DNA from 2 places in the Streptomyces sp. A01 genome. Region 2 is predicted to be linked to the other one. Evidence: riboswitches for the same ligand, from Rfam matches in the RefSeq annotation. Region 2 holds a riboswitch; the other holds the start of a gene.
The links. Region 2 has a riboswitch for cobalamin ahead of AC5P1B_RS20090 (energy-coupling factor ABC transporter permease). Riboswitches for the same ligand answer to the same signal wherever they lie in the genome.
Positions count from the first base shown of each region.

Region 1 (7,624 bases), on a different contig from region 2:
GCCACCACCATTTCCACCGGGGCGCTGCGGCCCAAGACCGCAGTGGCCATGTCGGCGGTGCTCAATCTGGTGGGCGCGTTCTTGTCCGTGGAGGTCGCCAAGACCATTTCCGGAGGAATCATCGATGAGAACTCCGGTATCCAACCTGAAGTGATCTTCGCGGGCCTCGTCGGAGCCATCGTCTGGAATCTCCTGACGTGGCTGGCCGGGCTCCCGTCCAGTTCCTCCCACGCCCTCTTCGGCGGTCTGATCGGCGCGACAGTGGTCTCCGTCGGCATGGACGGCGTCAACGGCGACGCGGTCGTCATGAAGGTCCTCATCCCCGCGGTGGCCGCACCGCTGGTGGCGGGCATCGCCGCCCTGGCCGCGACCCGGCTCACGTACCGGCTCGCCCGCAACCGCGACTCCCAGGACACCGCCAAGGGCTACCGCGCCGGGCAGATCGCCTCGGCCGCCCTGGTCTCCCTCGCGCACGGCACCAACGACGCGCAGAAGACGATGGGCGTCATCACCCTGGCCCTGGTCACCGGCGGCGTCGTCGCACCCGCCTCCGACCCGCCGCTGTGGGTCATCGTCTCGGCCGGTATCGCCATCGCGCTCGGCACCTATCTCGGCGGCTGGCGCATCATCCGCACCATGGGCAAGGGCCTCACCGACATCCAGCCGCCGCAGGGCTTCGCCGCCCAGACCGGCGCCGCGACCGTGATCCTGGCCTCCTCGCACATCGGTTTCGCACTCTCCACCACCCAGGTCTGCTCCGGCTCCGTGATGGGCTCGGGTCTCGGCCGCAAGGGCGGCGTGGTGCGCTGGTCCACCGCCGGGCGGATGGTGCTCGCCTGGGGCCTGACGCTGCCCGCGGCCGGGCTGGTCGCCGGTGCTGCCGCGCTGCTCGCCGAACGTGGCGACTGGGGCGTGGCCACGGTCGCCGTGCTGGCCCTCCTCGCCTGCGGCGCCATCTGGGCCGCTTCCCGCCGCAAGCCCGTGGACCACACCAACGTCAACGAGGCCGAGATCGTCGGTGGCGTCCCGGCCGCAGCGGCCGCCGAGGCCGCGGACGGCACGAAGGACGCCGCCGAGCCGGTGGGCGTGGTCACCGCCGCCCTGCAGAGCGTCGCACCGCCGCCCGCCGGGCCCATCGCCCAGCGGTCCGCCTCCGAGCAGGAGTCCGGCGCGCCGTCGGCAGCGGAGTCGGCCACCGTGCCCGAGCCCGAGCCCGCCGCTTCGGTACCCGCCCCCGCCCCGGCCCCGGCACGGGCCTCCGTCTGACCTCTCGTCCGGGCGCCGCTTCCATCGGCGCCCGGACCTCCGCGCGGCCCGTACGGTGCGCGGCCCCCGTAGCGCCACACCCCAAGGAAGCAAGGAAACATCGCCATGAGCATCGACTGGGCAGCACTCGGTGAGGTCTTCGGTGTCAGCCTCGTGGTGACCGTCGCCATGGTGGGCGTCTTCACGCTCGGCATCGTCGGCACCTCGCACAAGCCGACCCGCCAGCAGGACGGCACGGCGGTCGCCACCACCAGCCCCAGCGGGCTGGCGCGCTCCGGCGCGTACGCGTGCTTCGCGCTGTGCGCGGCTGTGGTCTCGTACGGGATCTACCTGATCGTCGCCTAGCCCGCGCCCCTTCGGCCCCTTCGGCCCCTTCGGCCCTCTCGGCACGGAAACCTCTGGCCCGCCGCCCGCGACGCGCCCGCACAGCGCGCCCGGGGCGGCGGGCTTCCCCGTTCCCGCGGACGCCCTTCCCGCTCCCGGAGGACGAACCAGGCAGCGGCGGACGGGGCAGGCGGACGCGCGCCCGGAGGGGGCCTGGACGCCGACCACCGCCGCCGCCTCACCGCCGCCCCACCGCCACCGCGGCACCACCGCCGTCGCACCGCCCTCGCCGTGGGGCTCGCGACGCCGTGGGGCTCGCGACCGCGGTACGCGCCCCGATCGGACGCCGGGCGCGAGCCGGTGGTACGGCCGCCCGCGTGGGCGCCCCGCGCTACCCCGTCGCAGGTCAACCGCAAGTTGACGGCTCTTCGTGAGCCGTGGTGGACTGCCGGGGCCAAACGGCGACAGCAGAGGAAGCCGGTGTGAATCCGGCGCGGTCCCGCCACTGTCACCGGGGAGCGCTCCCCCAGCGTGTGGTCACGGCTCGGTCCCCGAGCTGGAAGGCCCGGGTGCGGCGCCGATCCGGGGAGCCAGGAGACTCTCGCCGCCGATCACGTCGAGCCAGGGCGCGGACCCTGAGTGAGGACACATCGCCATGGTCGGCTGTCACAGAACGCCCTGCGCCGCGCACGTTCCCCCACCTCCGCCATGTCCCCTCCCCCTTCGAGGCGCGACGGCGAGCTGACCCGATGCGTGCTCCTCAGTTTCCGTACGCGCGCGATCCGTACGGGCCTCTTCCCTACGCGTACGGCGCCGCCCTCGGCTATCTCTGCGACCTCGCCGTGGGCGACCCGCCCCGCGCGCACCCGGTGGCCGCCTTCGGGCGCGCGGCGGGCGCCGTGGAACGACGGCTGTGGCGTGACGACCGGGGACGTGGGGCGCTGCACACGGCGATCTGTGCCGGAGGCGTCACCCTGGCCGCCGTCGCGCTGTCCCGCACTGTGCGGCGCTCCGCTCTGGCCGATACGGCGCTGACCGCCGCCGCCACCTGGGCCGTGCTCGGGGGGACGTCGCTGGGTCGCGAGGCGCGCGTCATCGGCGCCGCGCTCGCCGCCGGGGACCTCGCCGCCGCGAGGGCGGCGCTGCCGGGGCTGTGCGGGCGTGACCCGCAGGCGCTGGACGGGCAGCAGATCGCGCGGGCGGTCGTGGAGTCGGTCGCCGAGAACACCTCGGACGCCGTGGTCGGCGCCCTGGTGTGGGGCGCTGTCGGGGGCGTGCCCGGACTGGTGGGCTTCCGGGCGGTGAACACGCTGGACGCGATGGTCGGTCACAAGTCGCCCCGCTACCTGCGGTTCGGCTGGGCCTCGGCCCGGCTCGACGACGTCGCGGGCTGGCCGGGCGCGCGCCTCACCGCCGTGCTGGCGGCGCTCGCCGGGCCCGACCGGCGCGGGGCGTGGCGCGTGGCGCGCCGGGACGCGGCGAAGCACCCGAGCCCCAACGCGGGTCCGGTCGAGGCGGCCTTCGCCGGTGCCCTGGGTGTCCGGCTCGGCGGCATCCTCGCCTACGCGGGCCGCGTGGAGCACCGGCCGGTGCTCGGCGCGGAGAACCGGCCGGTGGAGACGGCCGACATCGAACGGGCGGTACGGCTCTCGCGCCGGGTGAGCACCCTCGCGCTGACGGCCGCTGTCGCCGGGCGCGTGGGATACGGCATGGTCCGGCGCGGGTTCGCCGCCTCCCTTGCGGGGCAGCCCGGAAGGTGCGGCGCCGGGTGGCGGCGGGCGGCATTCGGCCTGGCGCTGGCGGGAAGCCTGCTGGCGGCCAAGCCGATGGCTTCTCCGGCGCCGCCCCGTACCGCGGGCACCGACGCCGGCGGTGACGGCAGGGGCACCAGAGGCGCCAGCGCCGACCACGGCAAGGACGAGACCAAGGGCAGGACCAAGGGCGAACGGCCCGGCGTGAGCAAGGCCAAGGGGGGCGCATGAGTGACGCTGGGCGCGTGGGTGGCGGGCTGCTGGTCGCCGGTACCACCTCGGACGCGGGCAAGAGCGTGGTCACCGCGGGCATCTGCCGCTGGCTGGCCCGTAAGGGCGTCAAGGTCGCGCCGTTCAAGGCGCAGAACATGTCGCTCAACTCCTTCGTCACCCGCGAAGGCGCGGAGATCGGGCGGGCGCAGGCCATGCAGGCCGCGGCCGCCCGCGTGGAGCCGACCGCGCTGATGAACCCGGTGCTGCTCAAGCCCGGTGGCGACCGCACCAGCCAGGTGGTGCTGCTCGGCAAGGCGGTCGGCGAGTTCACCGCGCGCGGCTACTTCGAGCGGGAGGACGGCCGGGAACCGGGTCCGGGCCGGGCTCAGGGACGGGACGGAGTCCGGCCGCGGGGCCGGGAGGCGTTGCTGTCCACGGTCACGGACTGCCTGGCCGAGCTGCGCCGTACGCACGACGCGGTGATCTGCGAGGGCGCGGGAAGCCCCGCCGAGATCAATCTGCGGCGCACCGACATCGTCAACATGGGGCTCGCGCGCGCCGCCCGGCTGCCGGTCGTGGTGGTCGGCGACATCGACCGCGGCGGCGTCTTCGCCTCCTTCTTCGGCACGACCGCCCTGCTCTCAGCGGCGGACCAGGCGCTGATCTCGGGCTATCTCGTGAACAAGTTCCGCGGCGATGTGAGCCTGCTGGAGCCGGGCCTCGACATGCTGCGTGAGCTGACGGGTCGGCCCACGCTGGGCGTGCTGCCGTTCGCGCACGGCCTCGGGATCGACGAGGAGGACGGGCTGCGGGTCTCGATGCGCGGCGCCGTCAGGGAATCGGTCGTGGCACCGCCGCACGGCGCCGACGTGCTGCGGGTGGCGGTCACCGCCGTCCCGTTGATGTCGAACTTCACCGATGTGGACGCGCTGGCGGCCGAACCCGGCGTCGTCGTCCGGTTCGTGGACCGCCCCGAGGAGCTGGCCGACGCCGACCTGGTGGTGGTCCCCGGCACGCGCGGCACGGTGCGCGCGCTGGCGTGGCTGCGGGAGCGCGGTCTCGCCGACGCCCTCGCGCGCCGGGCCGCCGAGGGCCGTCCCGTGCTCGGCATCTGCGGGGGCTATCAGCTCCTCGGCGAACGCGTCGATGACCAGGTCGAGTCGAAGGCCGGGACGGTGCGGGGGCTTGGGCTGCTGCCGGTGCGGGTGCGGTTCGCCGTGGACAAGACTCTGGCGCGGCCGGTCGGCACGGCGCTCGGCGAGACGGTGGAGGGATACGAGATCCACCACGGCGTCGCCGAGGTGACGGGCGGCGACGAGCCGTTCATGCGCGACGGCCAGGGCCGGGCGCTGGACGGCTGCCGGGTGGGCGCCGTGTGGGGCACACACTGGCACGGCTCGCTGGAGAGCGACGGTTTCCGGCGCGCGTTCCTGCGCCGGGTGGCCGCCGCCGCGGGGCGGGCGTTCGTGCCCGCGCCCGACACCTCCTTCGGTGTGCTGCGCGAAGAACAGCTCGACCGGCTCGGCGACCTGATCGAGGAACACGCCGACACCAGCGCGCTCCTGCGGCTGATCGAGGAGGGCCCGCCCGCCGGGCTGCCCTTCGTACCGCCTGGGGCGCCATGACCACCGTACGGAACAGCCCCGCCGAGCCGGGGACGACAGCGACAGCTCCGCCCGCTGACCGTGGCGGAGCGCACCACCCGCGCGTGCGCGGGGCCATCGGCACCCACGTACCGCAGCTGCCGGGCAACGCCCCGGGAGCCGGACGCAAGCCACTCGAAGGAGTGATCACGGCGTGAACACCCCCTACCCCTTCACCGCGATTGTCGGCATGGACAGTCTGCGGCTGGCGCTGCTCCTCAACGCCGTCTCACCAGCGGTCGGCGGCGTGCTCGTGCGCGGCGAGAAGGGGACAGCGAAGTCGACGGCGGTGCGGGCGCTGTCGGCACTGCTGCCCGAGCTCGACGTCGTCGCCGGATGCCGGTTCTCCTGCGACCCCTCCGCGCCGGACGCGCGGTGCCCCGACGGGCCGCACGAGCCGGGCGGCGGCACCGCCCGGCCGGCCCGCATGGTGGAGCTGCCCGTCGGCGCCTCCGAGGACCGGCTCGTCGGCGCGCTCGACATCGAACGGGCGCTCGCCGAGGGGGTGAAGGCCTTCGAACCAGGGCTGCTCGCGGACGCGCACCGGGGAATCCTGTACGTGGACGAGGTCAACCTCCTCCACGACCACCTCATCGACGTGCTGCTCGACGCCGCGGCCATGGGCGCCTCCTACGTGGAACGCGAGGGCGTCTCCGTACGGCACGCGGCGCGCTTCCTGCTGGTGGGCACCATGAACCCCGAAGAGGGCGAGCTGCGGCCGCAGTTGCTCGACCGGTTCGGCCTCACCGTGGAGGTCGCCGCCTCCCGGGAGACCGATGAGCGGGTGGAGGTCGTACGGCGCAGGCTCGCGTACGACGAGGACCCCGGCACGTTCGCCGCGCGCTGGGCCGACGACGAGGGCGCGCTGCGTGAGCGCGTCGCCGTGGCCCGCGCGCTGCTGCCCCGAGTGCGGCTCGGCGACGGCGCGCTGCGGCAGATCGCCGCCGTGTGCGCGGCGTTCGAGGTCGACGGGATGCGCGCGGACATCGTGACGGCGCGTACGGCGACGGCACTCGCCGCCTGGGCCGGGCGCACGGAGGTGCGCACCGAGGACGTACGGCAGGCGGCGCTCCTCTCGCTGCCGCACCGGCGCCGCCGTAACCCCTTCGACGCGCCCGGCCTGGACGAGGACAAGCTCGACGACATCCTCAACGAGCACGAGCCGGACCCCTCCGACGACGACCCGGACCCGGACGGGCCCGGCGGCGGTGAGCCACCGAAGGACGGCCCGCACGACGGACCGCAGGACGGCTCGGACGGCCACGAGGCGGACCCGGGGACGGACCCGGGCGGCCCGGCGACGGAACCCGGCCTTCCGCACCAGCGCGGCAGCGAGGACGAGCAGCCGCAGCCCGCGCCGGAAGCCGGGCCCGGCGACGCGGCGCGGCCGCAGGAAGAGGCCGACGGCGGCCAGGGCCCGGAGAGCGGCGCGGGCGACGCGCCGGAGCGCGGCGCGGTGAGCGCGTCGGCCCCGTTCGCCGCCCGGATGCTCGATGTTCCGGGGCTCGGCGAGGGCGCGGCAGGGCGGCGCTCCCGGGCCCGCACCACGCACGGCAGGACCACGGGTGCGCGGCGGCCGCAGGGCGCGCTGAAGAAGCTGCACCTGGCAGCGACGGTGCAGGCCGCCGCCCCGCATCAGCGGGCCCGTGGCCGCTCGGGCACAGGGCTGGTCGTGCGGCGTGACGATCTGCGGGAGGCGGTACGCGAGGGGCGCGAGGGCAACCTGGTGCTGTTCGTGGTGGACGCCTCCGGCTCGATGGCCGCCCGGCAGCGGATGAGCGCCGTCAAGGGCGCCGTGCTGTCCCTGCTGCTCGACGCGTACCAGCGGCGCGACAAGGTCGGCATGATCACCTTCCGGGGCAAGGACGCCGAGCAGGTGCTGCCGCCGACCTCCTCGGTCGACGCGGCGGCCGCCCGGCTTGAGCGGCTGCCCACCGGCGGTCGCACACCGCTCGCGGCCGGGCTGCTCAAGGCCCGCGACGTGCTGCGGGTCGAGCGGATGCGGGACCCCTCGCGCAGGCCGCTGGTGATCGTGGTGACGGACGGCCGGGCCACCGGCGGGCCGCAGCCGGTCGCCGGTGCCGCCCGTGCGGCGCGGCTGCTGGCGAGCGAGGGCACGGCTTCCGTGGTCGTCGACTGCGAGTCGGGGATGGTACGGCTCGGCCTCGCCGTCGAGCTCGCCCGCGAACTGCGGGGCCCCGCGGTGACCCTGGACGAGCTGCGCGCTGACAGCGTGACCGCGCTGGTACGCGGCGCGCGGCAGGCGCAAGGCGGGCGCGGCGGCGGGCAGGGAGCGCGCGACGTACGGGAGACAGGCGGCGGCGCACGCGGGGCGCGCGGCACGCGAGGACCCCAGGGCGCACCTGGCGCACGGGGCGCACGGCAGACGACCGACACGGAAAGGGCCGCGTAATGCCACAGGGAAAG
Region 1 covers NZ_JBWLKN010000019.1:77,808-85,431, reverse strand. Annotated here, with positions in the region: gene AC5P1B_RS24455 (inorganic phosphate transporter) at 1-1,266, shown strand, start outside; gene AC5P1B_RS24450 (hypothetical protein) at 1,372-1,611, shown strand; cobalamin riboswitch at 2,015-2,210, shown strand; partial or broken gene AC5P1B_RS24445 (cobalamin biosynthesis protein) at 2,340-3,311, shown strand; gene AC5P1B_RS24440 (cobyric acid synthase) at 3,569-5,179, shown strand; gene AC5P1B_RS24435 (hypothetical protein) at 5,176-5,355, shown strand; gene AC5P1B_RS24430 (putative cobaltochelatase) at 5,352-7,610, shown strand; gene cobO (cob(I)yrinic acid a,c-diamide adenosyltransferase) at 7,610-7,624, shown strand, end outside.
Region 1: another riboswitch for cobalamin. It lies ahead of AC5P1B_RS24445 (cobalamin biosynthesis protein); the one in region 2 lies ahead of AC5P1B_RS20090 (energy-coupling factor ABC transporter permease).

Region 2 (7,624 bases):
CACGGCGGCGCCCATGCCCGCCGCGTAAGCCCTGCCCAGCCCTTCCTTGCCGGTGCGGTGCAGCACGCTCATCCGGGCTCTGCCGCCGGTGTTGGCCTGCTCGGCCAGTCGCTCGGCGAGGTCCCCGGTACCGTCGGGACTGGAGTCGTCCACGATCTTCAGTCGCAGCCCTGGCAGCGGCAGGGCGAGCACCTGCTCCACGGCGGCCTCAAGGCTGCCGATCTCGTTGTAGGTGGGCATGACCACGGCCAGCGGCGCTTCCGCCCAGGCTTCCGGCAGCGGCGCGGGGCGGACGGCGGCGCCCGGTGTACGCAACGGCACGTGCACGGTTACTCCTTGCGGCAGACAGCGCGGGAACGCCGAGCGATACGGCGGGTGTCCTGGGCGGTCCCGTCGGCGCGGACAGTCAGAGCCGCACCCTACTGGCCCGCTCGCCCGGCCCCGCAATTCCCGTGGCCGTCAGCGGTGCGGGCACCCGGCCACCGGGCACGGCGGCGGCCCGTGCGGGCGTCAGCCCCGGGGCAGGCGTCCCCGTGTGGATCAGACCCGGGCCAGCAGTGCGTAGCGCTCGTCGTCGACCGGGCCGCCCCACAGGTCCGGGTCGTCGCTGAGGGGCTGCACACGCAGACTGGTCACGAGTGGCCGCAGGACGGCGGCCAGCTCATCGGCGGCTATGCCACCGTGCCAGGGCAGCGTCTCGGCGTCCGCCACATACGGGGCACCGGCTCCGGCCGACTGCCGCCAGCGCCCTTCCACCAGCACGAGCCTGCCACCGGGCCGCAGGCGCGCCGTCCACTCGCGCAGCGCCGCCTCCGGGTCGGGCAGCGTCCACAGCAGGTGGCGGGCGAGCACCGCGTCGAACCGCTCGCCATCCGTCGGCGGAGCCGCGGCGTCGCCGACGACGAACCGCGCCCTGAACGTCGTGTCCGCCAGCTTGCGCTGGGCCTGGGCCACCATGCGCGGCGCCAGATCCACGCCCGTCACGCGGTGACCGGCCTGCGCCAGCAGCAGGGACAGCGAGCCCGTTCCGCAGCCGATGTCGAGCACGTCGGCCGGGTGGGGCGGCATCCAGGCTGCAATCAGCCGCGCCCACGCGGCGCGGGTGGGGGCGGCCAGCAGGCCGTGGTCGGGCTCCGCGTCGAACGCGGGGGCCGCCGCGTCCCAGTAGTCGGCGATGGCCGTGAGTCGGTGATCCATGCCTGTGATGGTCGCGGCCACCTCTGACATCGCCCTCGCTCCGGCGTCGGCCGCGGCGCCCGCGTGGGTATTCGGGTGCGTGAGGGGCCGTCGTTGGGTGAAGCTGGGGCATGACCTGGACGACGACTGACGACATCGACGCTTTCCTCGCGACCGCGAGCGGCTTTCTGCACGCGCGGCCGGACGAACACACCCTGCTGCTGTCGATCACCGAGTCGCTGCGGACCCAGGGCGCGGGGCGGTACTCCGCCGCCGCTCCCTTCTACGGCTGGTGGCGCGGGGACGACGGAAAGGTCGGCGCCGCCTTCGTATGCACCCCTCCGCATCCGGTGCAGTTCTCGCCCATGTCACGCGAAGCGGCCGGGCAGCTCGTGGCGACCCTGGCGGCGGGGCCCCGTACGGTCGTGGGCTTCGGCGGGGAGCAGGTGACGGGTGAGGCCATCGCGGACGCGTGGTCGCGCAGGCACGGCTCGCGGCCGGAGGTCGCGGGGCGCCATCGGCTGTACCGGCTGGGGGAACTGGTTCCGCCGCGGCCCGCTCCGCCGGGCCGCGCGCGGGTCGCCGAGGACGGTGACCGTGCCCTGCTGCTCGACTGGTTCGAGGCGTACCTCGTGGACATCGGTGAGGACCCCGCGGACGCGTCACGGGCCTTGGAGGAACGGCTCAGCCACGGCGGCTGCACGCTCTGGGAGGTGGGCACGACGCCCGTGGCGATGGCGGGGGTGACACGCAGCAGCGCGGGGATGGTGCGCGTCGCCGGCGTCTACACGCCGCCGGACCAGCGGCGTCGCGGGTACGCGGCGGCCGTGACGGCAGCCGTGAGCAAGGCCGCCGTGGACGCGGGAGAGCGGACGGTGCTGCTGTTCGCCAACCTCGCCAACACCGCGACCAACGCGCTGTACCAGCGGCTCGGTTACCGCCCTGTCAGCGACCGGGTGCTGTTGACGCTCGCCCCGCAGCCCACCTCCTGAGCCGGTCCGGCGGGCGTTATCTCTGATCCTGGCGGGTCCAGGTGCTCCTGGCGGGTCCAAGTGCTCCTGGCGGGTCCAAGTGCTCCTGGCGGCGGCGCCAGTGGCTGCTGTGCGCCGCCGTATCGATGGCCGGCCAGGTCAGGCCACGGCGCGCGCCGTGAGCCGGCGCATCGGGCCGTCGAGTTCCCTCGCGTAGAAGTCGATGAAGCCGTCGGGGTCGGGGCCCGCGTTCTGCATCACCAGGTGGTCGAACCCGGCGTCCGCGAAACCGCGCGCCGTGTCCACGTACCGGGCGGGGTCGGGGCCGCAGGCGAACTTCTCCATGATGTCGTCCTGGGTCACCGTGGTGGTCGCGGCGTCGAAGTTGACCGGGTTGGGGAGTTCGCTCATGACCTTCCAGCCGGTGAGGGCCCACCGTGAGGTGTCCAGGGCGGCCTTCGCCGCCGTGTGCTCGTCAGCCGCCCACGCCATCGGGACCTCGGCGTAGCCCGGCCCGGTGCCGCCCGCCGCGCGGTAGCGCTCGACGATCTCCGGTTTGTCCTCGGTGGCGAACAGGCCGTCGCCGAGTTCGGCGGCGATGCGCGCGGACGGCGGGCCGCTGGCGGCCACAGCGATCGGTGGGGCCTCCTCGGGCAGGTCGAAGACCCGGGCGTCCTCCAGTCGCAGATACTTGCCGTCGTACGAGCGGTATCCGCCGCGCCACAGCAGGCGAATGATCTCCAGTGCCTCACGCAGCATCGCGTGGCGGGTGCCCACCCCGGGGAACTCGCGCCCGACGACGTGCTCGTTGAGCCGCTCACCGGAGCCGATGCCGAGCGTGAACCGGCCCTCCGAGACCAGCGCGAGCGTCGCCGCCGCCTGCGCGATGATCGCCGGGTGGTACCGGACGGTCGGACACGTCACGCCGGTCGCGAGGCCGATGCGCTCGGTGCGCTCCGCGATGGCGCCGAGGACGGTCCACACGAACGGCGAGTGGCCCTGGTTGTCCAGCCAGGGGTGATAGTGATCACTGACCTCGACGAAGTCGAAGCCGGCGTCCTCCGCTCGCTGTGCCTGCCGGACCAGCTCCGCCGGGCCGAACGCCTCGGCGGCCAGTTTGTAACCGATCTCCATGTGCCCTCACTCCCTGGCGGTTCCGCGTTCACCGGCTTCCCCGCGTCTCGCACCCCCCGGTGGTCCGTGTCCCCCACGGGTCCCGGCCGACGATGGCGTGCGAGCGCCCGCCGCCGGGCCGTCCTGTGGCTGTCGGCGTCGGGTGCCACACGAGCGGGGTGGATAAACCCTCCAGGCCCTGGACATGAGGCCGACCGACGGCGCCCTGAGGTGCGGAGGGGAACGCGATGAACGCGCGTGCGCGGGTTGTCGCAGGCTGGGGCGGCCGCTACTGTCTCAGGGCCTTGGTGCACGGGAAACCGGTGAAGAACCGGTGCGGCCCTCGCCACTGTGATCGGGAAGTCCAGTTCCATCCCTCGGGAGCCACTGGATCGCCAACAAGACGGCGATCTGGGAAGGCGGAGCTTGACGGCATGACCCGTAAGCCAGGAGACCGGCCAAGGCGCGTCGTCCATCCACGAGGTGCTGGAGAGGTCTCTTACGTCATGCACATCGCCGAGGGGTATCTGCCCCCGTTGCACGCGGTCGCCTGGGGCGTCGCGTCAGCTCCGTTCGTCGCCCACGGTGTCCGGGCACTCACCCGCGAGGTCAAGGCGCACCCCGAGAGCACCCTGCTGCTCGGTGCGGCCGGAGCCTTCACGTTCGTCCTCTCCGCGCTCAAGATCCCCTCAGTGACGGGGAGCTGCTCCCATCCCACGGGAACGGGACTCGGAGCGATCTTGTTCAGACCGCCGGTCATGGCGGTGCTCGGCACCATCACGCTGCTGTTCCAGGCGTTGCTGCTGGCGCACGGCGGCCTCACCACCCTGGGCGCCAACGCCTTCTCGATGGCCATCGTCGGGCCGTGGACCGGCTACGGGCTGTACTGGCTGCTGCGCCGGTTCGGCGCGCCCCTGATGGTCTGCGTGTTCTTCGGGGCCTTCGCCGCCGACCTCAGCACCTACTGCGTGACCAGCGTGCAGCTGGCGCTGGCCTTCCCGGACCCGAGCAGCGGCTTCCTGGGCGCGCTCGCCAAGTTCGGCGGCATCTTCGCCGTGACCCAGATCCCGCTGGCGGTCAGCGAGGGCCTGCTCACCGTGCTGGTGATGCGCCTCCTGACCCAGTCGAGCAAGGGCGAGCTGACCCGGCTCGGCGTGCTGCTGCCCGGCCGCAAGGGCCGCGACGAGAAGGCGGTGGCGGGATGAAGCGCGACACGAAGATCAACGCTCTGCTGCTGCTGATCGTGGCCGCACTGGCCGTGATGCCGCTCGTGCTCGGTCTCGGGGACGACAAGGAGGAGCCGTTCACCGGCGCCGACGCGCAGGCCGAGACGGCGATCATCGAGAACGAACCGGACTACGACCCGTGGTTCTCACCCCTGTACGAACCGCCGTCGGGCGAGATCGAGTCGGCATTGTTCGCCCTCCAGGCGGCGCTCGGCGCGGGCGTCCTCGCGTACTACTTCGGGCTGCGCAAGGGGCGCCGCCAAGGGGAGGCCCGCGCGGCGGCCGCAGGTACGGCGGAGGGGACGGCCGCCACGTCCGGCGAAGCCGAGCCCACGGACGAACGCCCAGGCACGACCGCGGACACGGACACAGGGGCGGACGCGGACGCGGGCGCGCCAGTGAGCGGCACTCCCGGCTCACCCCGGTCGTAGCCGCCGATGCTCCCCATCGACGCGGCGGCGCACAGCAGCCACTGGCGCCGCCGCCACCCCCTGGACAAGGCATGCCTGGGCCTGGGGCTGACCGTCCTGGCGATCTCACTGCCCCCGTGGCCGGGCGCCCCGCTGATCGCCGCGGTGACACTGACCGTGCTCATCGGCCCGGCCCGGGTCGTACCGCGGCAGCTGTGGCGGGCCTGGCGCATCCCGCTCGGCTTCTGTGTGACCGGCGCGGTCCCGCTGCTGTTCGAGGTGGGCGGTCCTGACGGTCTGGTCGCGCTCGCACCGAACGGGCCGGTCCTCGCGGGGCAGCTGCTGGCGCGCACCTCGGCGGCCTCGCTCGGCCTGCTGCTGTTCGCGTTCACGACGCCCGTCTCCGATGTGCTCCCCCGGCTGGTCCGGGCGGGCGTGCCGCCCGCCGTGGTCGACGTCGCGCTCGTGACGTACCGGATGAGTTTCCTGCTGCTGGACTCGATGGCGCAGATCCGGCAGGCGCAGGCGGCCCGGCTGGGCCTCACCACCACCAGCGCCCAGTGGCGGTCGCTGGCGGGGCTGGGGGCGACCGCGTTCGTCCGTGCCTTCGACCGCGCCGCCCGCCTCCAGTCGGGCCTCGCCGGGCGGGGGTACGACGGCACGCTGCGGGTGCTGGTCCCCGAGGCGAAGATCTCGCGTTCCTTCCTGGGGGCGACCGCCGCACTGCTGGCGGCCCTCACCGGCCTCACCCTCGTCACCGAAAGGTTCCTCCCATGACCTCGCAGCGGCCCGTCATCGAACTCGTACGGGCTGAGTACGCCTACGAGGACGGTCCGCCCGTGCTGAGCGGGGTGAGCTTCGCCGTGCGCGAGGGGCGGGCCGTGGCGCTGCTCGGCCGCAACGGCGGCGGCAAGACGACCATGCTGCGGCTCCTCAACGGCGGCCTGCGGTGCGCGGACGGCCAACTGCTGCTGGAGGGCGAGCCCGTCCGCTATGACCGCAAGGGCCTGACGCGGCTGCGCACCACGGTGCAGCTCGTCGTGCAGGACCCGGACGACCAGCTCTTCGCCGCCTCGGTCGCGCAGGACGTGTCGTTCGGCCCGATGAATCTGGGGCTGTCCGAGGAGGAGGTGCGCGGCCGTGTACGGGAGGCGCTGGACGCGCTCGACATCGCGGCGCTTGAGGACCGCCCGACCCACCTGCTCTCGTACGGGCAGCGCAAGCGCGCGGCGATAGCGGGGGCGGTCGCGATGCGCCCCCGGGTGCTGATCCTCGATGAGCCCACGGCGGGGCTCGACCCGCATGGTCAGGAGCGGCTGCTCGACGTCCTCGGCCGTCTCCAGGCCGCGGGCACGACCATCGTGATGGCCACCCACGACGTGGACCTCGCTCTGCGGTGGGCGGACGACGCGGCCGTCCTGACGCCGGAGGGCCTGCGTACGGGACCGGCGGCCGAGCTGCTCGCCGACCAGGACCTCCTCGACGCCGCCCGGCTCCGCAGGCCGTGGAGCGTGGCGGTCGCCGAGATGCTGCGCGCCCATGGGCTGCTCACGGAGCCGGGCTTCGCGCCCCGCACGCCGGAGGAGCTGACCCTGTGGTCCACGACGCTCCCCCGGCCCAGCGCCTAGGCCGGGTCCCGGCGGGTCATGCCAGGGAGGGGTGCCCATGTCCGTGCGTCGCACGCAGACTGCGGGTGCGTCGTGGCTGGTCGCGCAGTTCCCCGCGCCCCTGGCAGGGCATGCTCCTTCGCTGTGCCAGGGCTGCTCCTCTGGGCCTGGCGGCGAGGCTCCTTACGCGGCCCGATGCCGGGCACGCGTGATCCGCCGGGCACCCGCTAGCCAGGGCCGGACTCCGGGGCCTGGTGTCGCCGGGCGGCGGAGCCCGGGGCGGGGCTGGTCCGGGGCGGGCTGGTCCGGGGCGGGGTGCGGGTCTGGTGTCTGCCCGCGGCCCGTCCACCGGCAGGGCGATGGGCCCGGTGTCAGGTGATCCGCAGCAGGGTCTTGTCCTTGGCCGTCGAGTCGCGGCCCACGTAGATCTCGATGTCGCCCTTCTCCACCAGGAACCGGCCCTCGTGGTCGTTCGTCCAGAAGCCGAAGTCCTCGGCGCCCAGCCGGAAGCGCACGGTGCTGGCGGCACCGGCGCCGAGGGTGACCCTGCGGAAGCCGCGCAGTCTGCGCACCGGCTGAGCGATGCTCGCCACCGGGTCGTGCACGTAGAGCTGCACGACCTCGTCGCCCTCGCGGTCCCCGGTGTTGCGGACGGTGGCCGTCACCTCGACCGTCTTGCCGTCGCGCAGCGCTTCGGCCGCGATCCGGCCCGTGCTCAGCTGCGGACGGCCGACCTCGAAGGTGGTGTAGCTCAGACCGTGGCCGAACGGGAACTGCGGCCCGTGAGCCAGGTCGAGGTACTTGGAGGAGAACTTGTTGTCCTTGTCGTAGGGGCGGCCGGTGTTCTCGTGGTTGTAGTGGATGGGGATCTGCCCGACGGCCCGGGGGAACGACACGGGAAGCTTGCCGCCGGGGTTGACGGAGCCGAAGAGCACGTCCGCGATGGCGTTCCCAGCCTCGGTGCCCGGGTGCCACGCCTCCAGGACGGCGGGCGCGGCGCCCAGCCAGCCGCCGATGGTCAGCGGGCGGCCGTTGACAAGGACGACGGCGAAGGGCTTGCCCGTGTCCGCGATGGCCTTGATGAGCTCCGCCTGTGCGCCCGGCAGCCCGATCTCGCTGCG
Region 2 covers NZ_JBWLKN010000014.1:53,074-60,697, forward strand. Annotated here, with positions in the region: gene AC5P1B_RS20070 (polyprenol monophosphomannose synthase) at 1-240, opposite strand, end outside; gene AC5P1B_RS20075 (class I SAM-dependent methyltransferase) at 541-1,197, opposite strand; gene AC5P1B_RS20080 (GNAT family N-acetyltransferase) at 1,308-2,168, shown strand; gene AC5P1B_RS20085 (TIGR03557 family F420-dependent LLM class oxidoreductase) at 2,307-3,281, opposite strand; cobalamin riboswitch at 3,550-3,737, shown strand; gene AC5P1B_RS20090 (energy-coupling factor ABC transporter permease) at 3,767-4,465, shown strand; gene AC5P1B_RS20095 (energy-coupling factor ABC transporter substrate-binding protein) at 4,462-4,917, shown strand; gene cbiQ (cobalt ECF transporter T component CbiQ) at 4,924-5,673, shown strand; gene AC5P1B_RS20105 (energy-coupling factor ABC transporter ATP-binding protein) at 5,670-6,524, shown strand; gene bglX (beta-glucosidase BglX) at 6,875-7,624, opposite strand, start outside.